DNA from 3 places in the Dechloromonas aquae genome. Region 3 is predicted to be linked to each of the others. Evidence: predicted binding sites of a transcription regulator. Region 3 holds the regulator's gene; each other region holds the start of a gene.
What was found. The regulator sigma-54, encoded in region 3, starts transcription at its own class of promoters, with help from an activator protein. The targets are predictions, from matches to a motif close to TGGCACGCTTNCTGCTNA.

Region 1 (4,746 bases), 400 kb from region 3:
GGTTGGTCGAGGACTTCGGCAAAGGTGGTGTTGCGCTGGCCGGCGAGTGGGTGGCCGGGTGGCGCGATCAGTACCAGGCGGTCGGCGCGGTAAGGCAGCAATTCGACATCGGCGCCTTCGACCCGCTCGGCGACGACGCCGACTTCGACTTCGCCGCGTGCGACTGCGAGTACGATTTCCGGGCTGGTGCGCTCTTCCAGCGTGACGCTGACCTGCGGCTGCCGGCGCAGGAAGCCGGCCAGGTCGTCGGGCAGGAAGCTGTGGGTGGCGTGGGTGTTGGCCCACAGGCTGACGTGGCCGCGCACGCCGGCGGCAAAGGGGGCGAGGTCGGCGTGCATCTGTTCCAGCTGCGCGAAGACCTGGCGAGCGTGGCGGAGCAGGGCTTCGCCGGCGCGGGTCAGGCTCACCCCGCGCGCCTGGCGCAGCAGCAGCGGCGTGCCGATGCTCTCTTCGAGCAGGCGGATGCGGTGGCTGGCCGACGACGGCGCCAGGTGCGCGCGCTCGGCGCCGCGAGTCAGATTCTGGCATTCGGCGATGGCGACAAATACGCGGAGGTCGGTCAGGTCGTAGTACATGGTGATCAGCATTCGTCTGCGACGAATGCTTGCGTGGGGAAAGGCCAATTGTAAGCCGCTATCGCAGCTTGCATCATTCGGGTACGGCCAATGCTCAGTCGCCGTGCTGCTCAAGGAAAATCACCAATGCCCTGGAAGAACTGGTCTGCCGAACGTCTCGGCATTGCGCTGGCGCTGCTCGCTGCCTTTGGTTTCTCGCTCAAGGCGATTTTCGTCAAGCTCGCCTACGCTGCGGCGCCGGTCGAGGCGATCACCCTGCTGGCGCTGCGCATGGCGCTGTCGCTGCCCTTTTTCCTGGTCGCCGGGCTGGCGGCGCTGCGCAGTGGCGAGCCGCTCAGCCGGCGCGACTGGAGCTTGCTGGTGGTACTTGGCCTGCTTGGCTACTACGCCTCGAGCATGCTCGATTTCCTCGGTCTGCAGTACATCTCGGCCGGGCTCGAGCGGCTGATTCTGTTTACCTACCCGACGTTGACCATCGTTGTTGGCGTGCTTTTCCTCGGCAAGCGTTTCGACCGGCGGCTGATTCCGGCGCTGCTGCTCTCTTACGCCGGGATCGGGCTGGCCTTTGCCCATGATCTGCAACTGGCCGGCGATACCCGCAGCGTGCTGATCGGCGCCGCCTTCGTCTTTGGCTCGGCGCTGACCTACGCGTGCTACAGCGCCGGCGCCGAGGTGGCGGTGCACCGCATCGGCTCGGCCCGCTTTTCGGCGCTCGGATTGCTGGTGTCGACGGCCGCCGCGCAGCTTCACTTCCTGCTCAGCGAACCGCTTGCCGCGCTGATTCAGCCGTGGCCGGTGTACGCCTATGGCGCCGGAATGGCCTTGTTCTCGACCGTGCTGCCGGTATTCTGGCAGTCGGCGGCGATCCGTCGCATCGGTTCGGCCCGCACCGTATTGATTGGCACCCTGGGGCCGATGCTGACCCTGTTCTTCAGCTGGACCTTGCTCGACGAACCGCTTTCCCTGCACCAATTGGGCGGTGCCGCGCTGGTGGTTGCCGGGGTGTTGCTGGTCACGCGCAAGTGAATTTTGCGGTTTTTCACGGTCGACCGTGGGAGTGCCGCATTTTTAGGCAGCGTCGGCCGATCGGCCGACTTCAGTCGTGCCGGGAGGGCGGGCAGAGGCCAGCGATCTGCCGCCGGGCAATCGGATGCCCCGCCGCCGCTGCCTTGGCAATCCACATCAGGGCCAGGTGCCCGTCGCGCGGCAGGCCCTGGCCGGTCGCATGGCAGTGCCCCAGGCATTGCATCGCGTCGGCGGCGCCCTGTTCTGCCGCCCGGGTCAGCCAGTAGACTGCTGCAGCGTACCGTTGCCGCTGCAGCAGGGACTGGCCAATCTCGGTCTGGGCGGTGGCATCGCCTGCGTCGGCAAGCTGCAGCAAGGCATAATTCTCGGCATCCAGCATCAGCCCGGCCAGAAGCAAAACGTCGTCAAGAACCAGCGCAGTGGCTTGTTTGCTACCCTCGGCTTCCTGCTTGCGCAGCCCGCCCTCGGCAATCCGTCGCCACAGGGTGCGTTTGCTCAGGCCGGTCAGCGCCAGCGCAGCGTCCAGACTGAGCAGGGCAGGAGAGGGTAGGGGCATCAGCAGGGTGGTGGTCAGAGTGAGAGAAACTCCTCCAGCCAGCGTCGGAGGATGTGACATTGTGACGCAAATTGGCAGGCATGGCACAGCCTTGCTTGTGCCAAAACCTTGCTGTAGCCGGTTCTGGGGGCGATTGCCTTGTTTCTTTCAGTAAATTTGTTATTTTTGACATGGCACGGAATCTGCCTAAGGTAATACGTCGGGCCAAACAGGTTCCCGTCTCACTCACCACTCAAGGAGTCTGAAATGAAAAGCGCACAACAAGGTTTCACCCTGATCGAACTGATGATCGTCGTCGCCATCATCGGTATTCTGGCTGCCGTGGCTCTGCCGCAGTACAAGAGCTACACCGAAAAGTCCGCCGACGCCGCCTGTCTGGCTGAAGCGACTGCCGTCGCCCGTGGCATGGCCGCTGCCAACGCCAATAACGATACCGGCTTGCTGTCCACCACCGCCCTGGCCGCTTGTAATGGTTCCGGCACCCTGCCGACCGCGCTGGCCACCGGTACCGCTACCTTCAAGGCTTCCCGTGGCGTGAAGACGGTGACCTGCAATTACGATGCTGGCTCTTGCTCGCTGGGTAGCTAAGTCAATCGCTCGTTGATTCCGAAAAGGTTGGCCACCATGGCCAACCTTTTTTTTGCCGACTTGATTTTTATGACAGGGGCTTTTGTGGCGCGGCCATTGATCCTGCTGGCGGTTTTGTTGGTGCCGGATGTGCTCTGGCTATGTTTGGCAGAGGACCGCATGCACGCATTCCAGTATGGACTGGCGCTGACGCTATGCATGTTTTTTGGGGTGTTCGCGTGGACTCAGCGGCGGCTGGGGGTGCTGCTGCTGCTCGGTCTCCCGTTCGCATTGTTGGTGCCATTCGAGTCTTACTATATCTGGCGCTATGCATCCCCTTCTTCGGCGCACGTGCTGGCGGTGATTGGCGAAACCAACTTCGTCGAGGCGAGTGAGTACCTTGGGTATGCCAAAGGCTTATTGTTGCTCGGGAGCGGAGTGGCTATCGGGATTGCCTTTTTCTGCGAATTCCGGCGAATTGCGTTTCGCCAATTCTGCCGCCCTCACCGGATGTGGCGTTTACTCGGGGCAGGAATGCTGATTCCTTTCGCCAGTATGGCATTGGCTGAGCTAAGCCTGGAGTCAGAAGTCGTGCCCGAAGCAAGCAATGCGCGCGGAGAGCAATCGGTCAGTACTTTATCTTTGCTTAAAGATGTAACTTTTGGCATGGATAAGGTCGTGACGCCCAGCTTCCCTCTTGGGGTTCCGTTTCGGCTGGGTACTTATTTCGCCGAGCAGAAACGATTGGATGCTGCGCGTGAAAGCTTCAAAAAAATCAATATCAATGCGCAGACTGCAAGAGAGAACTCGAGCGAATTGGTGGTGCTGGTCATCGGCGAGTCGGCCAACCCGAAACATTGGCACGCCAATGGATATGCTCGGCAAACAACGCCTGAAATTGAAAAAATCGGTGCAGCGGCCAGCTTGAGCGATTTGCTGACAGCGTGGCCAACCACCAGGCTTTCTGTGCCCAGCTTATTAACCGGGGTCCTTGATGAACAGGGCTTGCCCCCCATGTCAGTTCCCTCGGTATTGGACGTCTTTCGTGCCGCAGGTTGGGAGACTCACTGGCTCTCAAACCAGTCGCCTCTGGGGATGCATGATTCAACGATCGTACTGCATGCCGAGAGGGCTGAGTACCGTCATTTCCTCAATGCAGCGGACTATACGCAGTCTGCAGAGCACGATGGGCATGTTGTGCCGGCATTGGAAAAGGTGTTGCTGAGCCGCCCGGAAAAAAGAAAGTTGGTGGTGATTCATCTGCTGGGTAGCCATGCGGATTATTCAAATCGTTATCCGGCCGAATTTTCTGTTTTTTCTGGTAGCGATGGGCTGGACAATAAAATAGGCGGGTTTTCGCCAATTCATAATGAATACGATAACAGTGTTTTGTACACCGATTTCGTGCTGGCAAAAATCATCTCCCGTCTTGACTCCCTGAAACAGGCCGTTTCTCTTGTCTATGTTTCAGATCATGGAGAGAATCTCCCCGATCTCGGGTGCACCAAATATGGTCACGGTCATAGTACGGTGGATAACTATCGCACGGCCGGACTGGTGTGGACATCGCCGAAACTCGAAAAGAATTTGCCTGGCTTGGCCGAGCGGATTCAGGTCAGAAAGAACCAGCCACTACATTTGCTGGATGTCTTTCATTCCCTGATTGACGTTGCAGGTATTGATTATGCCGGGCTTGATCCGGCCAGAAGCTGGTTTGGTCAGGCATGGCATTACCATCCCCGGCCGGTATGGAGCATCCCGAATTTTGACCAAGTCACTCCGCTAGGTGCCTGCCGGGTGATTGAAAAGAGCGTCCGCTAGACTGCTTATGCCACGATGACTGATCGTTCAATCTCCCAGCAGAACTTTGCCTTGATCGGCCTGGCCTTCCTCTGTTCCGGTGCCGCCGGGCTGATTTACCAGGTGGCGTGGCAGCGCTTGTTGTTTGCCAACTTCGGGGTCGATCTGATCTCGGTCTGCATCATCGTCTCGACCTTCATGCTCGGTCTTGGTCTCGGGGCG
Region 2 (4,746 bases), 410 kb from region 3:
AGGCCTGGGCGATGAACAGCGCCAGGAAGGTGGTGTACATCATCGAGCCGTCAAGGTTGAAGGAGTAGCCGAGCGGCAGCACGAAGCCGGTGACGCGGGTCTTGATGCCGAACTTTTCCAGTTGTTCCATCAGCTTCGGGTACACCGATTCGCTGCTCGCGGTCGAAAAACCGACCAGCATCGGGCCGCGCACCAGCTTGAGCAGGCGGAAGATGTCCTTGCCCAGCACCAGGTAGCCGGCGCCGATCAGCACCGCCCACAGCACGGCCAGCGCGATGTAGAAGCTGAGCATGAACTTGCCGAAGATCGCCAGCATGCCGAGACCGTTGGTGGTGATCGCACCGGCAACGGCGCCGAAGACGCCGAACGGGGCGAAGCGCATCACGTAGTCGGTGACCTTGAGCATCACGTGCACCACTTCGTCCATGGTGTTGACCAGCGAGCGCGCGGTCTGGTTGTGCAGGTGGCCGAGGGCGAGACCGAAGAAGACGGCGAAGACCAGGATCTGCAGGATTTCATTGGCCGCCATCGCTTCCATGATGCTCTTGGGGAAGACGTGGGTGATGAAATCCTTGAGGTTGAGCGCGCTGGTCTTGAGGTTGAGACCGGCGGCCGATTCGGGCAGCGGCACGCTCAGGGCTTCGCCGGGCTTGAGCAGATTGGCGAAGACCAGACCGATCAGCAGCGAGCAGAACGAGGCGCCGATGAACCAGCCGATGGCGCGGCCGCCGATGCGGCCGACGGCCTTGGAGTCGCCCATGTTGGCGAGGCCGGCAACCAGGGTGGCGAAGACCAGCGGGGCGATGATCATCTTGATCAAGCGCAGGAAGATGTCGGTCAGGATGCCGAAATAGCTGGCGATTTCCTTGGCCGCTGCCGGCGTCGGCGCCAGCGTGTTGCAGGCGTAGCCGACGATGATGCCGAGGACCAGCGCGATACCGATCCAGGTAGTCAGGCGATTCATTTTCATCTCAATTTTCCTTCGTGATTGAACTCTGCGTTGTTGTCGGTTTTTGCCTTCAGCGGGCGTTGACCGTGCTCAGGCGCTGCGGCTTGGTCAGCACTTCCGGTTGCAGCACGGCGGCCAGTTGTTCGCCGCTCATCAGGCCGCGTTCGAGGACGATTTCGGCAACACCCCGGCCGCTGCGGAAGGCTTCGGCGGCGACTTCGGTGGCGTTGGCGTAGCCGATGTAGGGGTTGAGCGCGGTGACGATGCCGATCGATTGTTCGACCGATTCGCGCAGCCGTTCGCGGTTGGCGGTGATGCCGGCGACGCAGTGGTCGGCGAGCACGCGGCAGCCGTTGGACAGGTGGAGCACGCTCTTGAACAGGCTGTGGGCGATGATCGGCTCGAAGGCGTTCAACTGCAGCTGGCCGGCTTCAGCGGCGAAGGTGACGGTGGCGTCGTTGCCGATCACTTCGAAGGCGATCTGGTTCATTACTTCCGGAATCACCGGATTGACCTTGCCCGGCATGATCGACGAGCCGGCCTGACGCGGCGGCAGGTTGATCTCGCCCAAGCCGGCGCGCGGGCCGGAGGAGAGCAGGCGCAGATCGTTGCAGACCTTGGACAGCTTGACCGCGACCCGCTTGAGGACGCCGGAGAGTTGCACGAAGCTGCCGCAATCCTGCGTCGCTTCGATCAGGTTGGGGGCGGTGACCACCGGCACGCCGCTGATTTCGGCGAGGCGGCGGCAGACCAGCGCCGCGTAGTCGGGGTCGGCGTTGATGCCGGTGCCGATAGCGGTAGCGCCGAGGTTGATTTCGCGGATCAGCAGCGCGGCTTCCTTGAGCCGTTCCTCGTCTTCGCCGAGCATCACCGCGTAGGTCGAGAATTCCTGGCCGAGGGTCATCGGCACCGCGTCCTGCAGCTGGGTGCGACCCATCTTGAGTACGTCGGCGAATTCGTCGGCCTTGCGTTCGAAGGCCTTGCGCAGGTAGGCCATGGCGTCGACCAGGCGGAAGATGCCGACATAGGTGGCGAGCTTGAGCGCGGTCGGGTACACGTCGTTGGTCGACTGGCTCATGTTGACGTGTTCGTTCGGGTGCAGCGCCTTGTAGTCGCCGCGCTCCTTGCCCAGCAGTTCGAGGGCGCGGTTGGCGATCACCTCGTTGGCGTTCATGTTGGTCGAGGTGCCGGCACCGCCCTGGATCACATCGACCACGAACTGCTCATGCCACTGGCCGTCGATCACTTCGCGGCAGGCGCCGACGATGGCCTCGGCGCGCGTCGCGTCGAGCAGGCCGAGCTGCAGGTTGGCCTGGGCAGCGGCCTTCTTGATCTGGGCCAGGGCGCGGATCAGGTCGGGGTAGACCGAGATCGCGATCCCGGTGATCGGGAAGTTCTCCAGTGCGCGCAGGGTGTGCACCCCGTAGTAGGCCGCGCTCGGGACATCGCGGTCGCCGAGCAGGTCGTGTTCGCTGCGGAAAGTTGCTTTGTTCATTTTTGTCTCCTTGGTGCGGTCGGGCGGCGGTGCGCCCGATGGTTTTTCTATTGCAGGTCGCGTGCCAGCCCGGTGGGTTATTTAACTGATTGAAAAAATTGTATTTTTTTCCTTTGGTCGGGGGTCGGGCGACGGCTTTCCGAAAATCTGCCCGATGCGCTGTTCGGTTTTCCGAACGGCGGTAGTGGCTGGCCGGGGTCAGCTGTGCAGGCGGAAGCGGGCGTTCAGTGCATTGAGCTCGCTGGCCAGCCGGCTGAGTTCGCCGATGGCATCGCGGGCGTTGCCGATCGCCTGATCGTTGGCGCGGGCAAGGCGGCTGCCGGTTGCGGCGACCGTGGCCATGTCGTTGGCGGCGCCGCTCTGTTCGCGGGTGGCGCTGGCAATGTCGCGGATCGTCGCGACGACGCCGGCGACTTCGCTGCGAATGCCGTCAATCCGGCCGGCAACCGTGTGCGAGGCCGCGATTCCGGCGCTGACCGACGCTTGTGTCTGGGCCATGCCGGCCAGCGCCGACTGGATTTCGCGGTCGGTGGCATCGATCAGGCTGCCGATCTCGACGGTGGCCTTGGCCGAGCGCTCGGCGAGCTTGCGCACTTCGTCGGCGACGACGGCAAAACCGCGCCCCTGCTCGCCGGCACGGGCGGCCTCGATGGCGGCGTTGAGCGCGAGCAGGTTGGTCTGGTCGGCGATTTCGCGGATCACGCCGATGATGTCGTTCATCGCGTGCGAGCGGCTGCCAAGGGTGTTGAGCGTGGTATCGAGGCGACCGACCGCGAGCGAAATTTCCGCAATGTCGCTGGCCAGGTCGCCGACGGCGCAGGCCGAGCCACGCGAGATTTCGTCGGCCTGCCGCGCCAGTTGTTCGCCGCTGGCGGCGTTGTCGGCAATCTGGCCGATGCTGACGGTCAGTTGCTCGATACTGGCGGCGCTGCGACTGGCCGCGTCGCGCTGCTCGGCTGCGGCTTGCGCGACTTGCCCGGTGGTGGCTTTGAGCGCGGCCAGTTCGCGGTCGAGGCGGGCGGCCTGACTGCGGGCTTCGGCAAAGAGGTCGTGCAGGCTGGCGACAAAGCGGTTGAAGGCGGCGGCAGTCTGGCCAACCTCGTCATTGTTGTGTGCGGGCAGTCGGCGGGTCAGGTCGGCTTCGCCGGCGGCGATCTCGGTCAGCGCGTCGCGCAAGGTGGTCAGGCCGCCGAGCAGCCGGCGCAGCACGTAGGCGGCCAAGGCAACGCCGAGGCCAGCGCAGGCAAGGCCGGCCAGCCATTGCTGGAGCAGTAGCGCGTGCAGCGGCGCCAGCACTTCCGCCTGGTCGATGACGCAGGCGAGTACCCAATCCGAACCGGGGATCGCGGTCGCGGCGAAGTAGCTGGCGCGGCCGTCGAGCGTCAGTTCGCGCACGGGGGCGTCGTTGCCGGCCAGCGCCAGCAGTTCCGGGGTGAGGCCGGGGATGACTTCGCCGACCGGGCGCAAGCTGGCATCGCTCTGTGGGTGGGCGACGATGCGGCCGTCACGGGTAGCGAGAAAGGCATAGCCGCCGCGCAGTCGCATGTCGCGGACGCTGGCGCTGACTTCGCCAAGCAGGATGTCGCCGGCAGCGACGCCGACGATGCGGCCGTCGCGGCGGATCGGGCTGGCGACGGTGATGCCGAGTTTCTGCGCGCTGGAAAAGAGATAGGGCGCGGTAACGCTGGTTTCCTGGCGTTCACTGGCCAGCCGGTACCACGGGCGGGCGGTCGGGTCGTAGCCGGCCGGCGGGCGCTTGGCGGCGAGGTGGTAATGTATCTGCCGGTCGGCAAAACCGGCAAAGGTCTGGTCGAAAAGGCCAGCCTGTTGTGCCTGCTGCAGACCGGCCTGCAACTCGTCGCCGGCGCCGAGGCGGGTGCCCAGCGCATCGATTGCCGCCCGACGCTGGCCCAGCCATTGGGCCAGTGCCTGGCGGTTGCCGGCAATGCTGGCCAGCAGTTCCTGTTCGATGCCGCGGCGGATTTCAGTATGCAGGCGGTGATAGGAGAGGATTGACTGGATGGCGATGACGCTGCCAACCAGCGCGGCAATACACAGCAGCAGGCGGGTTTTGAGGGACATGGAGGCTCCGGGGGCGGGGGCGTTTTCCGGGGTTGGCGGCGTGGACCGTGTTCCGGGGGGGGGGCGGGAGCGTTTCCGATTGCATCTGGCGTGCCAGCGAGAGGGCCGCCGGAGGTTTTTTATTTTGTTGATTTTTAAGGGCTATTTTTTCTGGCGTGGCAGATGGGGACGGTTTTCCGGATGGTTCGGGGGAAAGCTTGTCCGAAAAACCGGCGCCTGG
Region 3 (4,746 bases):
CAACTGAACGCGCAAGCCGCCCGCCGTTCCGGACAAGCAAAAGCCCCGGCAGCCTGTTTGGCCACCGGGGCTTTTTTCAAAAACCGATTACAGCGGGCTTACTTGGCGGCAGCGCCCTGGGCATCATGCACGCATTTCTTCATGAAGCTGCTGCGGGCGGCGCCGGCCAACTTCTTCTCACCGGCTTTCTGATCGCAAGCGGCGAACTCCGGCGTGGCCTTGACGTCGGCCTGGCATTTTTTCAAGAAGCTGGTTTTGGCTGCGCCGGCCAATTTTTTCTCGGCGGCACGAGACTCGCAATCATCGACCGCCAGCGCAGAACCGGCAGCAAAGGCAAGCAGCAACAGGCATACGGATTTTTTCATCAAGGTCTCCCGGAAAAAGATCGCAAATGGATAGACACGCGGGCCGACTATCGGGCTTTCAGGCATCCTCGTCAAGCATCATCCGCTGCTGACGTTCCATGAAATCCTGCATGCTGTCGATCCCGCGCAATTGCAGGATGGTGTTACGCACTGCCGCCTCAAGCAGCACCGCCAGGTTACGGCCGGCCGCCACCGGAATCACCACCTTGCGGATCGGAATGCCCAGTACTTCCTGGGTTTGCGCATCCAGTGGCAAGCGCGGCGCATCACCCTGATTGGCGGTTTTCTGCAAATGGACAATCAGCTTCAGCTTCATCTTGCGGCGCGAAGCGGTCTCGCCGAAGATGGTGCGGATATTCAACAGGCCAAGGCCGCGCACTTCAAGAAAGTCGCGCAACATGCCGGGACAGCGGCCCTCAATGGTAGTCGGCGCAATCCGCCCCATTTCGACCACATCGTCGGCAACTAGGCCGTGGCCGCGGGAAATCAATTCAAGCGCCAACTCGGATTTGCCGACCCCGGAATCGCCGGTAATCAGGACGCCCATGCCGAACACGTCCATGAACACGCCGTGCAGACTGACCGTATCGGCCAGCCGGGCCGACAGGTAGATGCGCAGCAGGTCAATCACCCCGGAGCAATGCTTGGGGGTCAACAGCAGCGGGGTGTTGGTCCGGGTACAACCCTCGGTCAGCATCTCCGGCGGACTCAGGCCATCGGCAACAATCACCGCCGGCGGCTGCGCTGCCAGCAGATCGTTGAGCATCTGCCCGAACCGGCGCTCGCCAATCCGGTAAGCCCAGTCATATTCGGCTTTCCCCATCACCTGCAGGCGTTCGGGGTGAATGATGTTGATGTGCCCGACCACATCGGCGCCGTAGTTATTCGATTCCTTGATCTCGATCCGGCGATCGTTGTCCTCACCCAGCAACCAGGAGAGCATCAGCTTCTCACGGTTATCCTTGTACAACTGAACCAGGCTGATGTGGCGCACGCAGGCCTCAGGCGGTGAAAAGCTGCAGCACGGCAGCGGCGTCTTCGGCGCTGTTCAGTGAATCGCGGAAGCTGCGTTCGGCAAAACGCTGCGCCAGTTCGGAAAGAATCTGCAGATGCGCCTCGGTGGCCTGTTCGGGCACCAGAAGGACAAACAGGAGATTGACCGGACGACCGTCGGGCGAATCAAACGGCACCGGCGTGCCAAGACGAAAAAAGGCTCCAGCCGCCTGCTTGAGGCCCTTGATCCGGCCGTGCGGGATGGCAATGCCCTGGCCGATGCCAGTGGAGCCCAGCTTTTCACGGGCAAACAGGCTGTCGAAAATCTGGGCCCGGGCAATGCCCAGTTGCGCTTCGAAAAGCTGGCCCGCCTGCTCGAAGACCCGCTTTTTGCTGGTGGCCTCAAGGTCGAGGACAACGCGGTCGGCAGACAGGATAGTGTTCAGGGGATTCATAGGAAAAGATAAAGCAAAGGCCGTACTCCCCAAGGAAGCACGGCCGGGCAGTGCTTATTCGGCAGCTTGCAGGGTGGGCTTTTCGCCGCGATGGTGATCCTGCAGCTTCTGCTTGTGCTTCTGGACCTGACGATCCAGCTTGTCAAACAGGGCGTCGATGGCGGCGTACAGGTCGTCGCCGGCTTCTTCGACATGCAGATCCTTACCCGGAACATGCATGGTCACTTCGGCCTTCTGCTTGAGCTTTTCGACGGACAGGACGACGTTCACGCCCGTCACCTTGTCAAAGTGACGAACCACGGGGTCCAGCTTGTTCTCGACGTATTCGCGCAGAGCCGGCGTAACTTCGATGTGGTGACCACTGATCTGCAGATTCATGTTTTCTCCTCTCTCTACAGGGTCTTGCGTAAATTGACCGGCGGGATGTTGAGCGACTCACGGTACTTCGCTACCGTCCGTCGGGCTACAACGATTCCCTGCTGGCCTAGTATTTCGGATATTTGACTATCCGACAAGGGCTTTTTGCCATCCTCGGCCCCAATCAATTGCTTGATCAGTGCCCGGATGGCAGTTGCAGAGCAAGCGCCACCGGTATCGGTGGACACATGACTGCCGAAGAAATATTTGAGTTCGAAGATGCCGCGCGGGGTGGCCATGAACTTCTGGCTGGTGACGCGTGACACGGTCGACTCGTGCAAATCGAGAATATCGGCGATTTCGCGCAGAACCAGCGGGCGCATTGCGACCTCGCCGTGTTCAAAGAACTGCTTCTGGCGCTCGACGATCGCCTGCGACACCCGCAGGATGGTGTCGAAACGCTGCTGCACGTTCTTGATCAGCCAGCGGGCTTCCTGCAACTGGCCCGTCAGGTTGCCATTGCCACGCCGCTGCTGGGCCAGGATTTCGGCATAGAGACGATTGACGCGCAAGCGCGGATAGGCATCGGGGTTGATGTAAGCCGTCCACTTGCCCTTGAGCTTTTTGACGATCACGTCGGGCGTAATGTAGCGCGCATCGTGCGCTGCAAAATGCGCACCGGGTCGTGGATTCAGGCTGACGATCAGCGCGTGCGCAGCCTTCAGGGCGGCATCGTCGGAGGAAGTCAGGCGCTTGAGCTTGGCAAAATCACGGGCGGCCAGCAGTTCCAGATGCTGCTCGACGATCCGCAGTGCCAACTCGCCCTCCCGGCTGACGGGCAAAGCCCGCAACTGCAAAGCCAGGCACTCCTGCGGCGAACGGGCGCCAATCCCGGTCGGGTCAAAATTCTGGATGTGCTTGAGCGCGATTTCGAGTTCTTCGAGCTCGATTTCGTATTCCGGCGGCAGGGTTTCCCACAATTCGACCAGCGGCGTTGATAGATAGCCGTCGTCGTCGAGGGCCTCGATCAGGAAACGGACCAGCGAGCGGTCGCGCTCCGACAACTGGGTCATCCCCAACTGCCAGCCGAGATGATCGCGCAGGCTGGTCGTTGCCGCGTGGATATCCTGGGCGTCGCTGTCGTCGTCCTCGTCACGCCCGGCACCGCTATAGGTACCGGCATCGCTGGCCCAGCGGTCATCGTCGACATCGGCCGGAGTGATCGGGGGCTCGCTATCGCGATCATCGCCCTGCGCAGCCGGTTCGGAAGCAGTCTCAGACTGGCTCGCCTCCTGCTGGTAGGGGCTGTCGAAGGACTGGGCCGAGGCAAAGGACTCCGGCACGTCATCGTCGCGCTCGAGCAGCGGGTTCTCAAGCAGGTAACGCTCAATCTCCTGTTGCATCTCGATGGTCGACAGCTGCAGCAGTTTGATCGACTGTTGCAGTTGCGGCGTCAGCGCCAGATGCTGGGAGAGTTTGAGCTGGAGGGCGGGCTTCATTGTTGCTGCGGGTTTCCGGGCCTGGGTGCGTCAGAGGCGGAAATGCTCGCCGAGATAAACTTTGCGCACGCTTTCATTATCGACGATTTCGTCCGGGCGTCCAGAGGCGAGCACGTGCCCGGCATTGATGATGTAGGCGTGATCGCAGATCCCCAAGGTTTCGCGCACATTATGATCGGTGATCAGCACGCCGATCCCGCGCTCTTTGAGGAAACGGATGATTTTCTGAATCTCCAGCACGGCAATCGGGTCGACACCGGCAAAAGGCTCATCGAGCAGGATGAAGCGCGGATTGGTCGCCAGCGCCCGGGCAATTTCGACTCGCCGCCGCTCGCCACCCGACAGGGCGGCGGCATTGACATGGCGAACATGGCCAATGTGCAGTTCGCCGAGCAGGTTTTCGAGCCGGGCATTGACCTCGCTCTCGGGCAGGTCGAGCAGTTCGAGAATCGCCCGGATGTTGTCCTCGACGTTGAGCTTGCGGAAGACCGAAGCCTCCTGCGGCAGGTAGGACAAACCCTGCTGCGCGCGCCGATGCATCGGCAGATGGGTCAGGCGTTCGTCGTCGATATAGACCTCGCCGCCATCCGAGGCGACAAGGCCAACGATCATGTAGAAACAGGTAGTCTTGCCGGCACCGTTGGGCCCCAGCAGACCGACCACCTCGCCGGCGCCGACATTGAACGACACATCCTCGACCACGGTGCGGGCCTTGTAGCGTTTCTTCAGGTTGTGTGCCGACAGGCGGGCGAGGGTGCTGCTCATGATTCATCATCTCCGCGCAGGACGCAGCGGATCGCCGCTGACGAAAAGCCACGATAGTGCAGAAAGCGCTGTTGCCTGGCCCGTTCTGCGGGGCTATCCGGCAGGTGGGTGAACTTGCGTTGCCAGACCTGGCGACAACGCGCGCCTTCGTCGCCGGCCTCGGGCAGGGCAGCGGCAATTTCATCATCGCCGATGCCTTGCTGGCGCAACTCCTGGCGCAACCTGGCGTTGCCATAGCGCGCGCCACGGGCAGCTACCCGCTCCGCCGCATAGCGCTGGTCGGAGAGCAGTCGTTCGGCTTGCAGCGAGTCG

Region 1: VX159_RS02340 (prepilin-type N-terminal cleavage/methylation domain-containing protein) is a predicted target of sigma-54. The motif match lies at 2,329-2,346, and genes of this name have one in related genera.
Region 2: aspA (aspartate ammonia-lyase) is a predicted target of sigma-54. The motif match lies at 2,494-2,511, and genes of this name have one in related genera.

Annotation. Positions count from the first base shown of each region.
Region 1 covers NZ_CP144212.1:494,999-499,744, forward strand. The annotation lists gene VX159_RS02325 (LysR family transcriptional regulator) at 1-587, opposite strand, end outside; gene VX159_RS02330 (DMT family transporter) at 702-1,601, shown strand; gene VX159_RS02335 (tetratricopeptide repeat protein) at 1,672-2,217, opposite strand; gene VX159_RS02340 (prepilin-type N-terminal cleavage/methylation domain-containing protein) at 2,404-2,745, shown strand; gene VX159_RS02345 (phosphoethanolamine transferase) at 2,782-4,545, shown strand; gene VX159_RS02350 (fused MFS/spermidine synthase) at 4,561-4,746, shown strand, end outside.
Region 2 covers NZ_CP144212.1:506,322-511,067, forward strand. The annotation lists gene VX159_RS02375 (dicarboxylate/amino acid:cation symporter) at 1-970, opposite strand, end outside; gene aspA (aspartate ammonia-lyase) at 1,020-2,444, opposite strand; gene VX159_RS02385 (methyl-accepting chemotaxis protein) at 2,643-4,526, opposite strand.
Region 3 covers NZ_CP144212.1:92,534-97,279, reverse strand. The annotation lists gene VX159_RS00525 (HIT family protein) at 1-7, shown strand, start outside; gene VX159_RS00520 (PsiF family protein) at 99-365, opposite strand; gene hprK (HPr(Ser) kinase/phosphatase) at 424-1,359, opposite strand; gene ptsN (PTS IIA-like nitrogen regulatory protein PtsN) at 1,367-1,813, opposite strand; gene hpf (ribosome hibernation-promoting factor, HPF/YfiA family) at 1,868-2,191, opposite strand; gene VX159_RS00500 (RNA polymerase factor sigma-54) at 2,206-3,669, opposite strand; gene lptB (LPS export ABC transporter ATP-binding protein) at 3,700-4,434, opposite strand; gene recX (recombination regulator RecX) at 4,431-4,746, opposite strand, start outside.